4 regions of the Priestia sp. LL-8 genome follow, and region 1 is predicted to be linked to each of the others. Evidence: riboswitches for the same ligand, from Rfam matches in the RefSeq annotation. Region 1 holds a riboswitch; each other region holds the start of a gene.

Region 1 (3,161 bases):
CTGCTATTTATGTTCTATCTAAAGAAGAGGGAGGGCGTCATAAACCCTTCTTCACCAATTACCGACCTCAATTTTATTTCCGTACAACGGATGTTACAGGGACTCTTCACTTAAAGGATAATATAGAAATGATCATGCCGGGTGATAACACTCAGATATATGTGGAACTCGTTGCACCGATTGCCATGGATATCGGCCTTCGTTTTGCTATCCGTGAGGGAGGACGAACTGTGGCCTCAGGTCAAGTCGTTGAGATTTTTAATTCAGAAGATGATGTGAAGATAAAAGCAAAAGGATAAGTATCATTTAATTCTAAGTTTGTTTTGTATAGAAAAAGCTTCCCAACGAGTGGGGAGCTTTTCGGCTTATTATCGTATGTTTTCTATAACCAATATCCTTACTTAACATAAAGCATATTACCAGTGGACAAATATAAAAATACTATTTTGTATTTACTGCTTGAAGCAGTGAGTTGAAGCTGTACCAGTATCATCTTTTCCCCCCACAAAAAAGATGAAACACTTTCCATTGTAATCCTTTGCAGAAGTCATTTCCCAATTAATATCCTTTTCCAAATTCAATTTCTTCATTTGTTTACCTTGATTATCTACATAATATTCTGTTTTCTATATATGAATCGTGATAAAAAGCTACTTCGCTCTCATTGCTGAAATAGCTTTTTATTTTGCTATTATTAAGAATAATTCAGTATGGATACTTTAAAATTTACATGTTTTCATTTTACACAAAACCAAATAACGAAAAATCTATTTAGCTATTCAAATAAATCTTTATACAAGCATAAAGAAATTATATCTATACACTGTACATTAGATTTCCTTCTAGTTAATACAATTATAGGTTTTAATAGTTAGACATTCGAAACTATTAAAACCTTTTAGAGGCTTATTTCGGATACCTATTACAGAACCAACCGCAGGATTAATGTAAGGGTAAATATATATTATCTTAAAGGAGAATTTAATTAGTTCAGAGGTTGAAACAAGAAAATCTTTGTCAAAGGAATTAAAAAAATAAATAATAATCCTTATTTTTACATGATTTCAAATCCATTATATAGTAATATATTTATAAAATTACATATTATGATAAAGGCAAACTAGTTGAAAAACTAGGACGCAAAGCTACAGGTCTAAGGTTAAATAGCTATGACAGCTGAGCTCCCTGAATATCTGGAGGTAATTTTCATGGATGGTAAACAACAATTGATAGAAAAAGAATTAGATCAAGAATGGGTTAAACTTATAACAGAAGCTAAGGAATTGGGATTAACTATTGAAGAACTTAAAAAGTTATTCAAAAAACAAATAACCCCCTAATCACAAACAACACTAGTCATATTTGGTCTTGTTTATAATCATTCAATTTCTGGGATTTCCTATTTAAAAACTCTTTAAACTCCTCTTTGGTAACGCTAGAATTCATTGCTTCTTCAACTAAAACTAGCCATTTATAGGAAAGAGTAGTGTCATGATTTGAATTATTCATTATAATCTTCCTCCTTTACAACTTGTCCTATTATAAAGCAAATTGATTTGTAATATAAGCTATAATGATAAAATTATTACTTTTTATCCTGTTTTTTACATAAATTGTTATTCATAGGGTCTTATTCAGTTATTTAGCTTATGAAGATCAAATTTAATAGCTTAGGTAAAGTGTAAACTCATGAAGATATAAAATGAATATAAGTAAATTTATCCTTTGTCTATAAAAGTACATTTGAAAGGATTTTATTAGTGGAAGAGAAAGAATCATCCAAAGATTACTTAATAATTGATAATATGGGGAGAGTAAAGGTACCTTCCCAGCTTCTAGAGCATGCCAATATTCAATCATCTGCTGCAATACAATTCCTCAACTATAAAGATTACATTGTCATGAAGCAGGTTGAATTCCCACCGGTTCTTTTGGAAGAAAATAAAGATAAGAACTTAATTAGGACTATTGATAATTTAGGCTACATTGTAATTCCAAAGATACTTCGTGAAATACATGATATAGATCTACATGATGAAATAGAAGCGAAAGTCCTTAACGAGAGCATTATTTTCGAAAAGAAAAGAGAGCAAAATAAATCTCCAGGTCTACTAAAGGGATATATAGAACCTGAATTAAGTGAGTTATCTTTACTTCAAATAAAATCAGGGAGAATAAAACTTCCTGATTTTGTATTGAAATTCTTGAATTTAGAAGAACATATGCAATTACAGTTCTTTATTAAAGGACAAGATACTATCGTTGCAAAAAAACATAGCTATAAATTTCTTACAGAAGGAAAACTTTTTTTCACTGGACAATCACGCGTGATAAAGAAAGATAAATACTTAAACATTCCTAAAAAGCTAAGAATTTATCTAAACATTCATAGTGGCGACATCCTAGAAATCAAAACAATAGGGGACAAATTAATCATAAAAAAAGCAATTGAGAACGATACTCTTGTTTAAAATAAGTAAGCGCAGCTGAAATAATTAGCTGCGCTTACTTATTTGCTGTTACCAAGAATCATTTTGTAAAAAAACTAATCTTTAGAGATACATCTTTCAAAGAATTTCACATCACTATCGCTTTTATTTTAAGAGTGCCCGAAAACCTAGTCACCTTTTCTTTAAGCGAGTGGGTTTATTTAATCTAATAATCCTTTTTACTATTTTATCCTTGAAATACCCTTGGTTATTGTACATTTTTACCACTTCTAGCTTAAATGAGATTGTAAAAGATTATCCTTAGTGACCCATAAATGCCCTCTAAGTATAGTGTAACCCTCTTTTTTATTTACTCCATCCACTTAATCGGGCGCATTACATATAAATAAACCCATACAAAAAGACGCCTTAATTGCTACTGTCCAGGTGTCTTATCCTTTTTTCATAATAGATAAGAACTAATTAGTCGTAGAGGTCTCTTCTAATTGTTTCTTATAAAGTTTTTTAGGCAATTATTCTATATTGCCTAAAGCGTGCAAAGTTTTATCCCTTAAATGAATTCTTTTCTTATAATCTTCAGCTATTAGTTCTGTGTATATCAAATCAAAAAGTAACAGGAACGGCAATAAAGGGGAGATATTCTGCCCCATATGCATGTTGCTTTTACTAGTTACTAGCAAACATACATTACTTAGCTTTGCTAATTCTGAG
Region 2 (3,161 bases), on a different contig from region 1:
CGGGGATTCGTAGAGCACGTTCAACGAACGCTAGCCCGTTACAACATCGATCCTTCATTTATAGAATTTGAAGTAACGGAAAGCTCGATTATTCAGTATGAAGAACACGTAAAAAAAGTCATGGACGAATTAAAAAAATTTGGTGTAACGTTTGCTTTAGATGATTTTGGCACCGGCTTTTCTTCGTTATCACATTTAAAAGACTTTGAATTTAACACGTTAAAAATCGATAAAACGTTTATTCAACACGCGACTGATAAAGGAAAGCAGCAGGATATTACAAAAAGCATTTTGTACTTAGCTCATGCTCTTAACATGAAAGTTATCGCAGAAGGTGTTGAAACAAAAGAGCAGCTCGCCTTTTTACAAAAGCACAAATGTTCTTTTATTCAGGGCTATATCGTCAGTCAGCCGGATAGTCATCAAAAAATCGCCGAATATTTAAAGAAACGATTTCTATAAAAAAAGTGATGTCTCCGTCGAGACATCACTTTTTTTACGCTTGAATAGGTTTTCGAAGCGTCCAAATTTGGTAAAACATATAAAGAGACTGATAGATGGTCAAATACGTCAGCAAAATCCAGCCGTTCATTAAGTACGGATAAATGGCTTGCTGTACAGAAGGGCTCGTTAAGTAATCACGGAAGTAAATGCACAGGACAACAATCATTCCTGTAAACGCAAAGCCCGTTAAAATCCCTTGCCCTAATTTACTCCGCGTTTTTCCGTTTTCTGCGTTGTATTGATTTGCCCAGCCGTCTTTTTTGTTAGCGGCAAGTCTCTCCAGCCATACTTGACTAAACGTAATTAAATTCACCCACAGATAAATCTCCGGACTAATCAAAAGACCGGCCAGTATTACATCAATCGGCCTGTGCATCGGCGTTTTGACAGCGAGCATAATATTTAACACAGAAGCTAACGCAATTGGAATGATCCAAAGCCACGACCAGTAAAATTGATCGGTCGCAAGCGCAGCCGATAACAATAAAATAAACAGCAGGCGAATAAGTAAATCACACAGCGTTTTAACCTGTGAACGCCACAGCTTTCCTTTATGCTTGGTTCTAACGTCTAAGTTTCCGTTTGTCAGTAAATCGACGGTTCCAGACTTCCATTTATTACGCTGTTCACGGTACGTGTGATAGCTTCTCATCGAATCCACAAAGCAGCGAGCGCCTGGACTGATTAACGTTTTCCAATTGGACTTTTGCAGCTGCCACGTCAGAAGCATATCTTCAACGTCGCTGTCATTTTGCCAAGGACCGTCAAGCTTATTTTCTTCTACTATATTTTGAAGCGCTTCAGGGCGAAACAGCGTAGCCTGACCCCCAAGTACGTACGTGCTTCCGCCGTGATACTGAAGATCTAACAGCCAGCTTGCCATATCCTGCTTTTGCTGATGTGTCCACCACCGGGCTATCGGTCCGCCGTACTCGCCGCTTGCAAGCTTTTCCTCGTAATGGACATCATCTTTTGACAATGAGCTTTTCTTTTTAGGCATTCTCATCGTATATTTTGCCATCACGCCGCCGATGTTTCGCGACGTCATTAAATCTTCCCATAAATTAATGAGTGCTTTCGGGGCTAAGCGGCTGTCTGCGTCCATCCCTAAAATCGCTTTAATCGACTCTTTATACAGCTGCTGATATTTCGTCAGCGTCGTATTATATAAATCCAGTGTATCTCCATATATCTTTTTCCAAGCCGTATTTAACGCGCCGACTTTTCGTTGTTTATTGCCTTCAGTGACCAGTACTTTTACATTTAAATCAAATTCATCTCCAGCCAGCTCCGCTTTTTCTTTTGTGCGGTCCGTACAGTTATCTGCAATCACAAACACATCGAGCTCCACGTTATTGGGAAGAAGCTGATCGCCTAATCCTGCCAAGCAGTCGCGAATTGATTTTTCTTCATTGTGCGCCGGAATAAAAGCCACGATGCGCGGCCTCATATACGAAGCTCCAATACTTCCAGTAACAACACGCTGATTGTTCATTTTTTTCTTTACCTCCTGATGTATCAGGAAACCCGGCCGTCCTAGTCCTGTGACCTTAGACCCGAGGTTTTGCGTCCCAGCCTTTCAACTGGTTTGCCCTTGTCTGTACAAGTATCAAATTGTTTTTTAAAAAGAACATAAAAGATAAAAAAGAAACTTTATAATGAATATTATTTTATATTTTACCATATAAATAGTTTTTTTTACCTATAAAAGTATAACAATATTCGACTGATTTTTTATTTGTTTTAGGTTTTTGAGACTATAGATGAAGTGGTTTGCTTAAGGATCGTCAGGTGCCGTAATAGCAGGAGATTCAAAGAGGTATAATTACTAGTAAATAACATAAATTACATTTAATTCTCTTATTGATAAACTTAGCTAGGTATGATTAACTATAAAAGTTAAGTAAAAAATTTGAAATATAGGGCGAAATTATAATTATTTTTATGGTCGAAGCTTCCTATTAAAACAAAAGCTAGTCGAAATAAGGAGGAAACAATCGAAATGGTGCTTAGTATTGTCTTAATCTGTTTGTTTTTAGTCTTTGCTTACGGAGCATGGGAACAGGTTAAACATCAAAAAAATATCGATTCTATTCCGGTGAGAATAAATATTAATGGCATTCGCGGAAAATCGACAGTTACTAGATTGATAACTGGAATCGTAACAGAAGCTGGATATAAAACTATTGGAAAGACTACGGGAACTTCAGCCAGGATGATTTATTGGTTTACAGATGAAGAGAAGCCAATTGTCAGACGACCTGAAGGGCCAAATATCGGAGAACAGAGACGCGTTGTAAAAGAAGCGGCCAAACTTGAAGCTGAAGCATTAGTCAGTGAATGTATGGCAGTGAATCCTGATTATCAAATTACTTTCCAAGAAAAAATGCTTCAGGCAAATATTGGAGTTATTGTAAATGTATTAGAGGATCATATGGATGTTATGGGACCAACACTAGACGAAGTAGCAGAAGCGTTTCTACCAACGATTCCTTATAAGGGGCATTTAATTACAATAGATGGTCCGTATCTTGAGTATTTCAAAACAGCAGCTGCAAAAAGAAGAACAAAGGTAATCGTAGCAGATAATTCAAAAGTTACGGATGAGTTTTTAAGGAAATTTGATTATATGGTATTTCCAGATAATGCGTCGCTTG
Region 3 (3,161 bases), on a different contig from region 1:
CCAGAAGAAGCGTTTTTCGCTTTTTTAATCAGTACTTCCGCTTGTTCTTTTAACCCGTATTTTTCTAACACGCCAAAGATAGGAAGAGTAAGTAAAATAGCCATAGACATATAGCGGTTATCTACAAAAAATTGGCCGAACATTGTAATTACTTCATGAAGTGACAAACCTGACACAAGGCCAGTCACGATGCCTGCAACAGTTACCACGAGCAGCGTGTTTAAACGAAATAAAAATCCCACTGCCACTAGCAAAACCCCAATTAATTTCAACATAAAAAATCCCCCTTGATTATGTATAAATCGTGCTGCAAATTCACCTCCATTGTTTTTCTGAAAAAACAAAGACGTCTTGAGTATAAACAATTCTGAAAATTAAAACAAGATACTTAAGGCATAAAATAGTTTGATTAGTGAACAAAAGCATAAAAGGAAGATTTATACGTAATATTCATGGGGATATAAATAGAAGAAAGGTTCTCCAAAACAGTCTTAGGGAGAATTTTTTAAGTTAATGTGCTGAAAACACCTCTCCTAAAATACCAAAAAAGGTGTAATAGAGAGGAAAAGGGTCTCTATGTGCAGTAAGTGCAGGAGAGATGTATAATAAACCTAGAGGTGACTAATTATGTATCTAGTAGACTACCATCATCACACAAACAATTCATTTGACTCACAGGCAGTCATGAAAGAAGTGTGCGAACAAGCTGTAAAAAACGGCATAAACGAAATTTGTTTTACCGAACACTTTTCATTAAATCCATTAGCGCCAACGTACGGTCATATGGATTTTGATAAATATGAACGAGAACTAACGGAATGCAGAGATCAATTTCAAGGCCAGCTAGTAATTAAAAAAGGAATTGAAATTTGCGAGCCGCACTATTTAAAAGAGAAGTATCAAGAAACGATGATGCAAGAGAGTTTTGATTTTATTTTAGGGTCTGTTCACAACATTAATAACATCAAGCTTCGCAAACATTTAGAACTCAACGACAAAGAAGCGATTTACCGCGCTTATTTTAACGAAATGTATAAGCTAGTAAGCGACGCCGACATTGACGTATTGGCTCATTTAGATTTAATGAAGCGCTATGCGTTTGAGCAATACGGCATTTATGACTTTCATCAATTTAAAGATATCCTTGCGGATATTTTGAAAAAAGCAATTGATCGCAATATTGGAATTGAAATTAATACTTCAGGTATAAGAGGGAAGCTAGGCGAAGCGCTGCCAGCACTTGAAGTCGTTGGGTTGTACCGCGATTTAGGCGGAGAAATCTTAACGATTGGATCTGATTCACACTTTGCAGAAACTGTAGGGGCACATATGAAAGAAGCAGTTGAAATGGCGAAACAGTGCGGGTTTACGGACATTTATACGTTTGATCAGCGTCAGCCAAAAGGGGTAAAAATATAAGTAATAGTAAAAGCACGCTTCAATATAAAAGAAGCGTGCTTTTACTATTGGTTGTTCTTATTCGTTAATAAGAATTCTCGGACGTCTTCTATTTTTAATCCGAGTTCATGAGCGGCTTTTATTAGATCAATCCATTCCTGATCTACTGCTAATTTTTTATCTGTGTTCATCACTATTCATCCACCCTTGTCAGGGAACCCAGCCATCTTAGCATGTTGTAAACATTGCCTTAGACCTGAAGCTTTGCGTCACTGCTTTTCAGCAGCTTTGCCTTTATCTGAATAATTTTTTCTAATAACTATTATTATTTTAGTGGAAAACTAGCAGAAATGGTGTCGAAATAGGTCGAGTTTCTAAAAAAATATTTAATTTACATCTTTATAGGTTCTTTTTAAGGAATAGCAAAATGGTTGAATTGGAAAAGTAGTGTTTTTAACTAATTTACAAGCTGTTATTCACCCACAGTTCATAAATAGCATTCACAATAAAAGAAAGAAACATAGAACAAGGAGAGATAAATATGAGCTGAATGAATGCATACAAGGTATGGAGAGACTTTAGAGGCCTTCAGACAGAATTAAAAGAAGAGCGGCAGCAAATGACAAAATCGCAGCTGAAAGATGCTTTTTATACACACCTAGCATTTGGAACAGGAGGCATGAGAGGAGAGTGTCCTAACCGCATGAATATCTACACAGTCCGAAAAGTAACGGAAGGACTGGCGAGGTATATTGAAAAATAAGGAACCGTTGCAAAAAGAAGAGGTGTGGTAATATCTTATGATTCTCGTCATCAATCACAAGAATTTGCGCTAGAAGCAGCTAAAACACTTGATATACACGACATTCATATGTATTTGAAGAGTTGCGCCCGACACCTGAACTGTCTTTTACCGTACGCTACCTGCATGCGTATGCAGGCATTATGATTAGGGCAAGTTATAATCCCGCGAATTATAACGAATATAAGGTATATAGACAAGATGGTGCACAGCTTCCTCCAGCAGCCGCAGATGAGATTATGTCTTATATGAATGAAATCAAAAATGAGCTGTATATTCCTGTACAAGATGAACATGTCATGCTGAAACGAAACCTATTAAGCTATATTGGAGAAAATTTGGATTATGTATATGTGGATTATGTCAAAGGTCTCCAGCAGCAAGGAAATTCACTAGAAAAAGAAAAGCTGCAGGTTGTGTATACGCCGCTTCACGGCACGGGAAGCAAAGTTGTTCCTCAAGCTCTCCGCTCATTTGGGTTTACAAACATTATGATGGTCACAGAGCAATCATGACCTGATTCTGACTTTTTAACTGTAGCATCACCTAATCCTGAAGATCCGGAAGCTTTTCAAATGGCCATTCATTACGGAAAAAGAGAAGGAGCTGAGCTGCTCCTGGCAACGGACCCTGACGCCCCTCGTTTAGGAATAGCTGTAAAAGATTCTATAGGAGAGTATAGACTTCTAACTGGTAACCAAGTTGGTGCCTTGCTAATTGATTATCTACTAACACAAAAGCAGCAAAAAGGCGATCTCAAAAGTAACGGCGTTATATTAAAAACGATTGCTACGTCAGAATTAGGGAGAGCGATCGCCGAAGACTTTGGAATGAAAACCGTTGATACATTAACAGGGTTTAAATACATTGCAGAGAAAATTGAAGAATATAATAGAAACGAAACGTATATCTTTCAATTTGGGTATGAAGAAAGCTACGGCTATTTAATTGGAGACTTTGT
Region 4 (3,161 bases), on a different contig from region 1:
ACTCTACCATCACGGAAGAGCAGTGATGGTAGAGTTGCTAGACCTATCCGGATGAGCCCCTCCCTTGCGGGCTGGTCTCATCCGGATAGGTGGACCTTTTAGGGCAGGTGCAGTGAAGTATTTTTGTGTTTGTCCATTTGTTTATTTTGTTGAATGCAGAATATAGTTGGTTTTTAAAAACGGGTAAAGGGGAGATTGAATGAAGGCGATGGTTGGGGTAAATGTGGCGGCGGCTGTTTTGTGCGGGGCGGTTATATATGGAGGGACGCAGCACTGGCAGGAGAGAGCGGAGGCACAGGTTCAAGCAAGTGAAACGAAAGCGAATGTTGTACATAAAGAAAAACAGTTTTCTGATGTGTCTGCTTATACAAGAAATCTTCCAGACTTTATTACAAGGCAAATTGAGTCGGCGATTGCAACTAAAAAACCTTTGACTCTTGTGCTTGCTACTTCTGCGAAGGAAAGCGGATGGCCACAGCAGTTAAAGAAAGAGCTAGAAGCTACATATGGAAGTGATGTATTCACTGTTAAAACACTCTCATACGGCAGCCAAACAACTGGTGAGCTTTTATCCTCACACATTGCGGATCAAATTAATCAACTTCAGCCAGATATTATTTTATTTGAAGCACCTCTTAAAAATGATTGTCAGAAGCTTACGTTAGACGATACGCTTAAAAATACAGACGAGCTGATTTATCAGCTTAAAGACTTGAAAAAAACCCTGATCCTTCAGCCGTCCCAACCGTACATTTCACAGACGGAGTCCTATGAAGAAGGCGTAGAAGCTATCAGGGGAGTGGCAGAAAAAAATTGGGTGCATTATCTAAATCATTCGCTCATTTGGCCGTTTCATTTAGGAGAGTATATTAATAAAAACGACGGAAGGTTAACAAATAAAGGAGGTGAAGTGTGGGGAGACTATTTAGTGAATTGGTTCACTGATACTAAAAAAGAGATTAAATAATAGATTTTCTGATGTTATACTAAGCAACTACTAGGTAAAAATAGCTGAACGAAGCTTTCTATGATAAAGCTAGAAAACTTCATTCACATTATTGTGTTATTTTACTTTTTTTAAGTGCCTGTTTGCTCTGCTTTTATAATAATAAGAGCCGGTGCTTGGGCATTTATAAAGCGTAATACCAAAAAACTGCAAAGGTGTTTTAATTCGTTTTAAAGAATAAGATAAGGGCATTATGGTCCTCCTGAATAAAATGGATTAATATTACAAAATTTGAGTTAATTATACAAAAAAATCCTCGGTTGGTAAACCTTAATAAAGAACAAAATAAAAAAATGTTCTTTATCAGAAACAAAAATGCGTTTTTTCTCTAGAATAATGTCTGTTTTACTGACATAATAGTTTAGGGAGTTTAGTATAATTTTATTAAATTAACGTAAAAAAATAGGTATGAGGGTTATATTGCAACAGAATTTGATTTATAATTAGAAAGGTTGAAAGAAGGGATAAAATGGATATTAATGAAAAAAATGATAGATTGCTTCCTCCAGAATGGATGGCCCTTGTTAAGGAAGCAATGGATTCAAATATAACGAAGAATCAGTTTGAAGAGTTTCTTAAACAAAAATCTCTAGAAAACAAAAGTATACGTAGCAGCAAAAAAACCATTAGAACCTAGGTTCTAATGGTTTTTTTATTATCGTTCTTTATTTTGTTGTAAAAAATCCTTAATTTCTTTGCTAGATAAGCCCAGCTGTTTTGCTTCGTAAATAAGTTGTAGCCATTCTTTATCTAGTTCGTTATCAAATACTTTGTTCAGCTTTTCCATCAAGTCTGCTCCTTTAGTAAAGGAAACTCAGCCATCATAGTGTAAAAACCGTAGATCTGTAGTTTTGCGTCCTAACTTTTCAATTAGTTTGCCTTTTTCTGTAGTAATATAATTTAAGTTATATTTTACTATATTTATTCTGTAAAAACATGTAAAAAATAAGTTTTTGAGACTGAGTTTCCGTTATTTTAAGCATCTTCAAAAGCATTCCATTCCCTATGCGAGACTTTTCGTATAAATATTTTTTCTTTATATTCCAATATTGTAATCGTATACATAAAACTATTATGTTAGATAACCTAACACATAAGTTGAACGATTCAGAAAATTCATATATCTTAAATATATCTTTAAAGATGCATAGAAAATATATCTTTGAAACAAGCAGGTATAGACGCCAGGGGAGGAATGGAAGATGCAAAAAAAGAAACTCGTATTGATTGGAAATGGAATGGCTGGAGTTCGAGCGATTGAAGAAGTATTGAAGGTTTCAAACGAAGCGTTTGAAATTACGATTTTCGGAAGCGAGCCGCATCCGAACTATAATCGTATTTTACTGTCAAAAGTGCTGCAAGGAGATACAAATGTTGAAGACATTACGTTAAACGATTGGAACTGGTATCAAGAAAACAATATTACATTATATACGAACGAAACGGTTACGAGTATCGATTCAGTAAAAAAAGAAGTAGCGACAAATAGCGGCAGAGTAGAATCGTATGATGAGTTAATTTTAGCAACGGGCTCTCTTCCTTTTATTCTTCCGATTCCAGGATCCGATAAAAAAGGAGTTACCGCTTTTCGAGATATAAAAGACACGGATGAAATGCTGCAGGCTTCTCAGCAGTATAAAAAAGCAGCGGTTATTGGAGGCGGACTGCTTGGATTAGAAGCAGCGCGGGGACTGTTAAATCTGGGGATGGACGTATCTGTAATTCATTTAGCTCCGTATTTAATGGAACGTCAGCTGGATCCAACAGCGGGCAAATTGCTTCAAAACGAATTAGAAAAACAAGGTATGAAGTTTTTGCTTGAAAAACAAACGGCAGAAATCGTCGGCGATGAGCGAGTTGAAGGATTATCTTTTAAAGACGGGACGTTTTTAGAAGCTGATTTAGTCGTGATGGCCGTTGGAATTAAACCAAATGTTCAGCTTGCAAAAGAAGCGGGACTTAACGTAAACCGAGGAATTGTTGTGAATGACTATATGCAAACGGATATTCCAAACATCTACGCGGTTGGAGAATGTGCAGAGCATAGAGGACTGGTATACGGACTGGTGGCACCTTTGTATGAACAAGGAAAAGTATTGGCAAAAGCGATTTGCGGGGCAGAAAAAGTGTCTTATGAAGGATCGGTTTTATCCAC

What was found. Region 1 has a riboswitch for cyclic di-GMP ahead of sinI (DNA-binding anti-repressor SinI). Riboswitches for the same ligand answer to the same signal wherever they lie in the genome.
Region 2: it holds a riboswitch for cyclic di-GMP, as region 1 does, so the genes downstream of both, U9R83_RS05550 (glycosyltransferase family 2 protein) here and sinI (DNA-binding anti-repressor SinI) in region 1, are expected to answer to the same signal.
Region 3: it holds a riboswitch for cyclic di-GMP, as region 1 does, so the genes downstream of both, U9R83_RS05610 (anti-repressor SinI family protein) here and sinI (DNA-binding anti-repressor SinI) in region 1, are expected to answer to the same signal.
Region 4: it holds a riboswitch for cyclic di-GMP, as region 1 does, so the genes downstream of both, sinI (DNA-binding anti-repressor SinI) here and sinI (DNA-binding anti-repressor SinI) in region 1, are expected to answer to the same signal.

The regions. Positions count from the first base shown of each region.
Region 1 covers NZ_JAZAQH010000002.1:145,660-148,820, forward strand. The annotation lists gene tuf (elongation factor Tu) at 1-299, shown strand, start outside; cyclic di-GMP riboswitch class I at 1,105-1,189, shown strand; gene sinI (DNA-binding anti-repressor SinI) at 1,209-1,340, shown strand; gene U9R83_RS27130 (anti-repressor SinI family protein) at 1,357-1,509, opposite strand; gene U9R83_RS27135 (AbrB/MazE/SpoVT family DNA-binding domain-containing protein) at 1,761-2,471, shown strand; gene U9R83_RS27140 (MurR/RpiR family transcriptional regulator) at 2,963-3,161, opposite strand, start outside.
Region 2 covers NZ_JAZAQH010000001.1:1,090,903-1,094,063, forward strand. The annotation lists gene U9R83_RS05545 (sensor domain-containing protein) at 1-462, shown strand, start outside; gene U9R83_RS05550 (glycosyltransferase family 2 protein) at 497-1,999, opposite strand; cyclic di-GMP riboswitch class I at 2,023-2,107, opposite strand; gene pgsB (poly-gamma-glutamate synthase PgsB) at 2,507-3,161, shown strand, end outside.
Region 3 covers NZ_JAZAQH010000001.1:1,101,889-1,105,049, forward strand. The annotation lists gene U9R83_RS05600 (DUF969 domain-containing protein) at 1-275, opposite strand, end outside; gene U9R83_RS05605 (histidinol-phosphatase HisJ family protein) at 628-1,419, shown strand; gene U9R83_RS05610 (anti-repressor SinI family protein) at 1,464-1,589, opposite strand; cyclic di-GMP riboswitch class I at 1,609-1,701, opposite strand; partial or broken gene U9R83_RS05615 (phospho-sugar mutase) at 1,949-3,161, shown strand, end outside.
Region 4 covers NZ_JAZAQH010000001.1:1,146,748-1,149,908, forward strand. The annotation lists gene U9R83_RS05810 (SGNH/GDSL hydrolase family protein) at 200-967, shown strand; gene U9R83_RS05815 (anti-repressor SinI family protein) at 1,476-1,643, shown strand; gene sinI (DNA-binding anti-repressor SinI) at 1,662-1,793, opposite strand; cyclic di-GMP riboswitch class I at 1,812-1,896, opposite strand; gene nirB (nitrite reductase large subunit NirB) at 2,209-3,161, shown strand, end outside.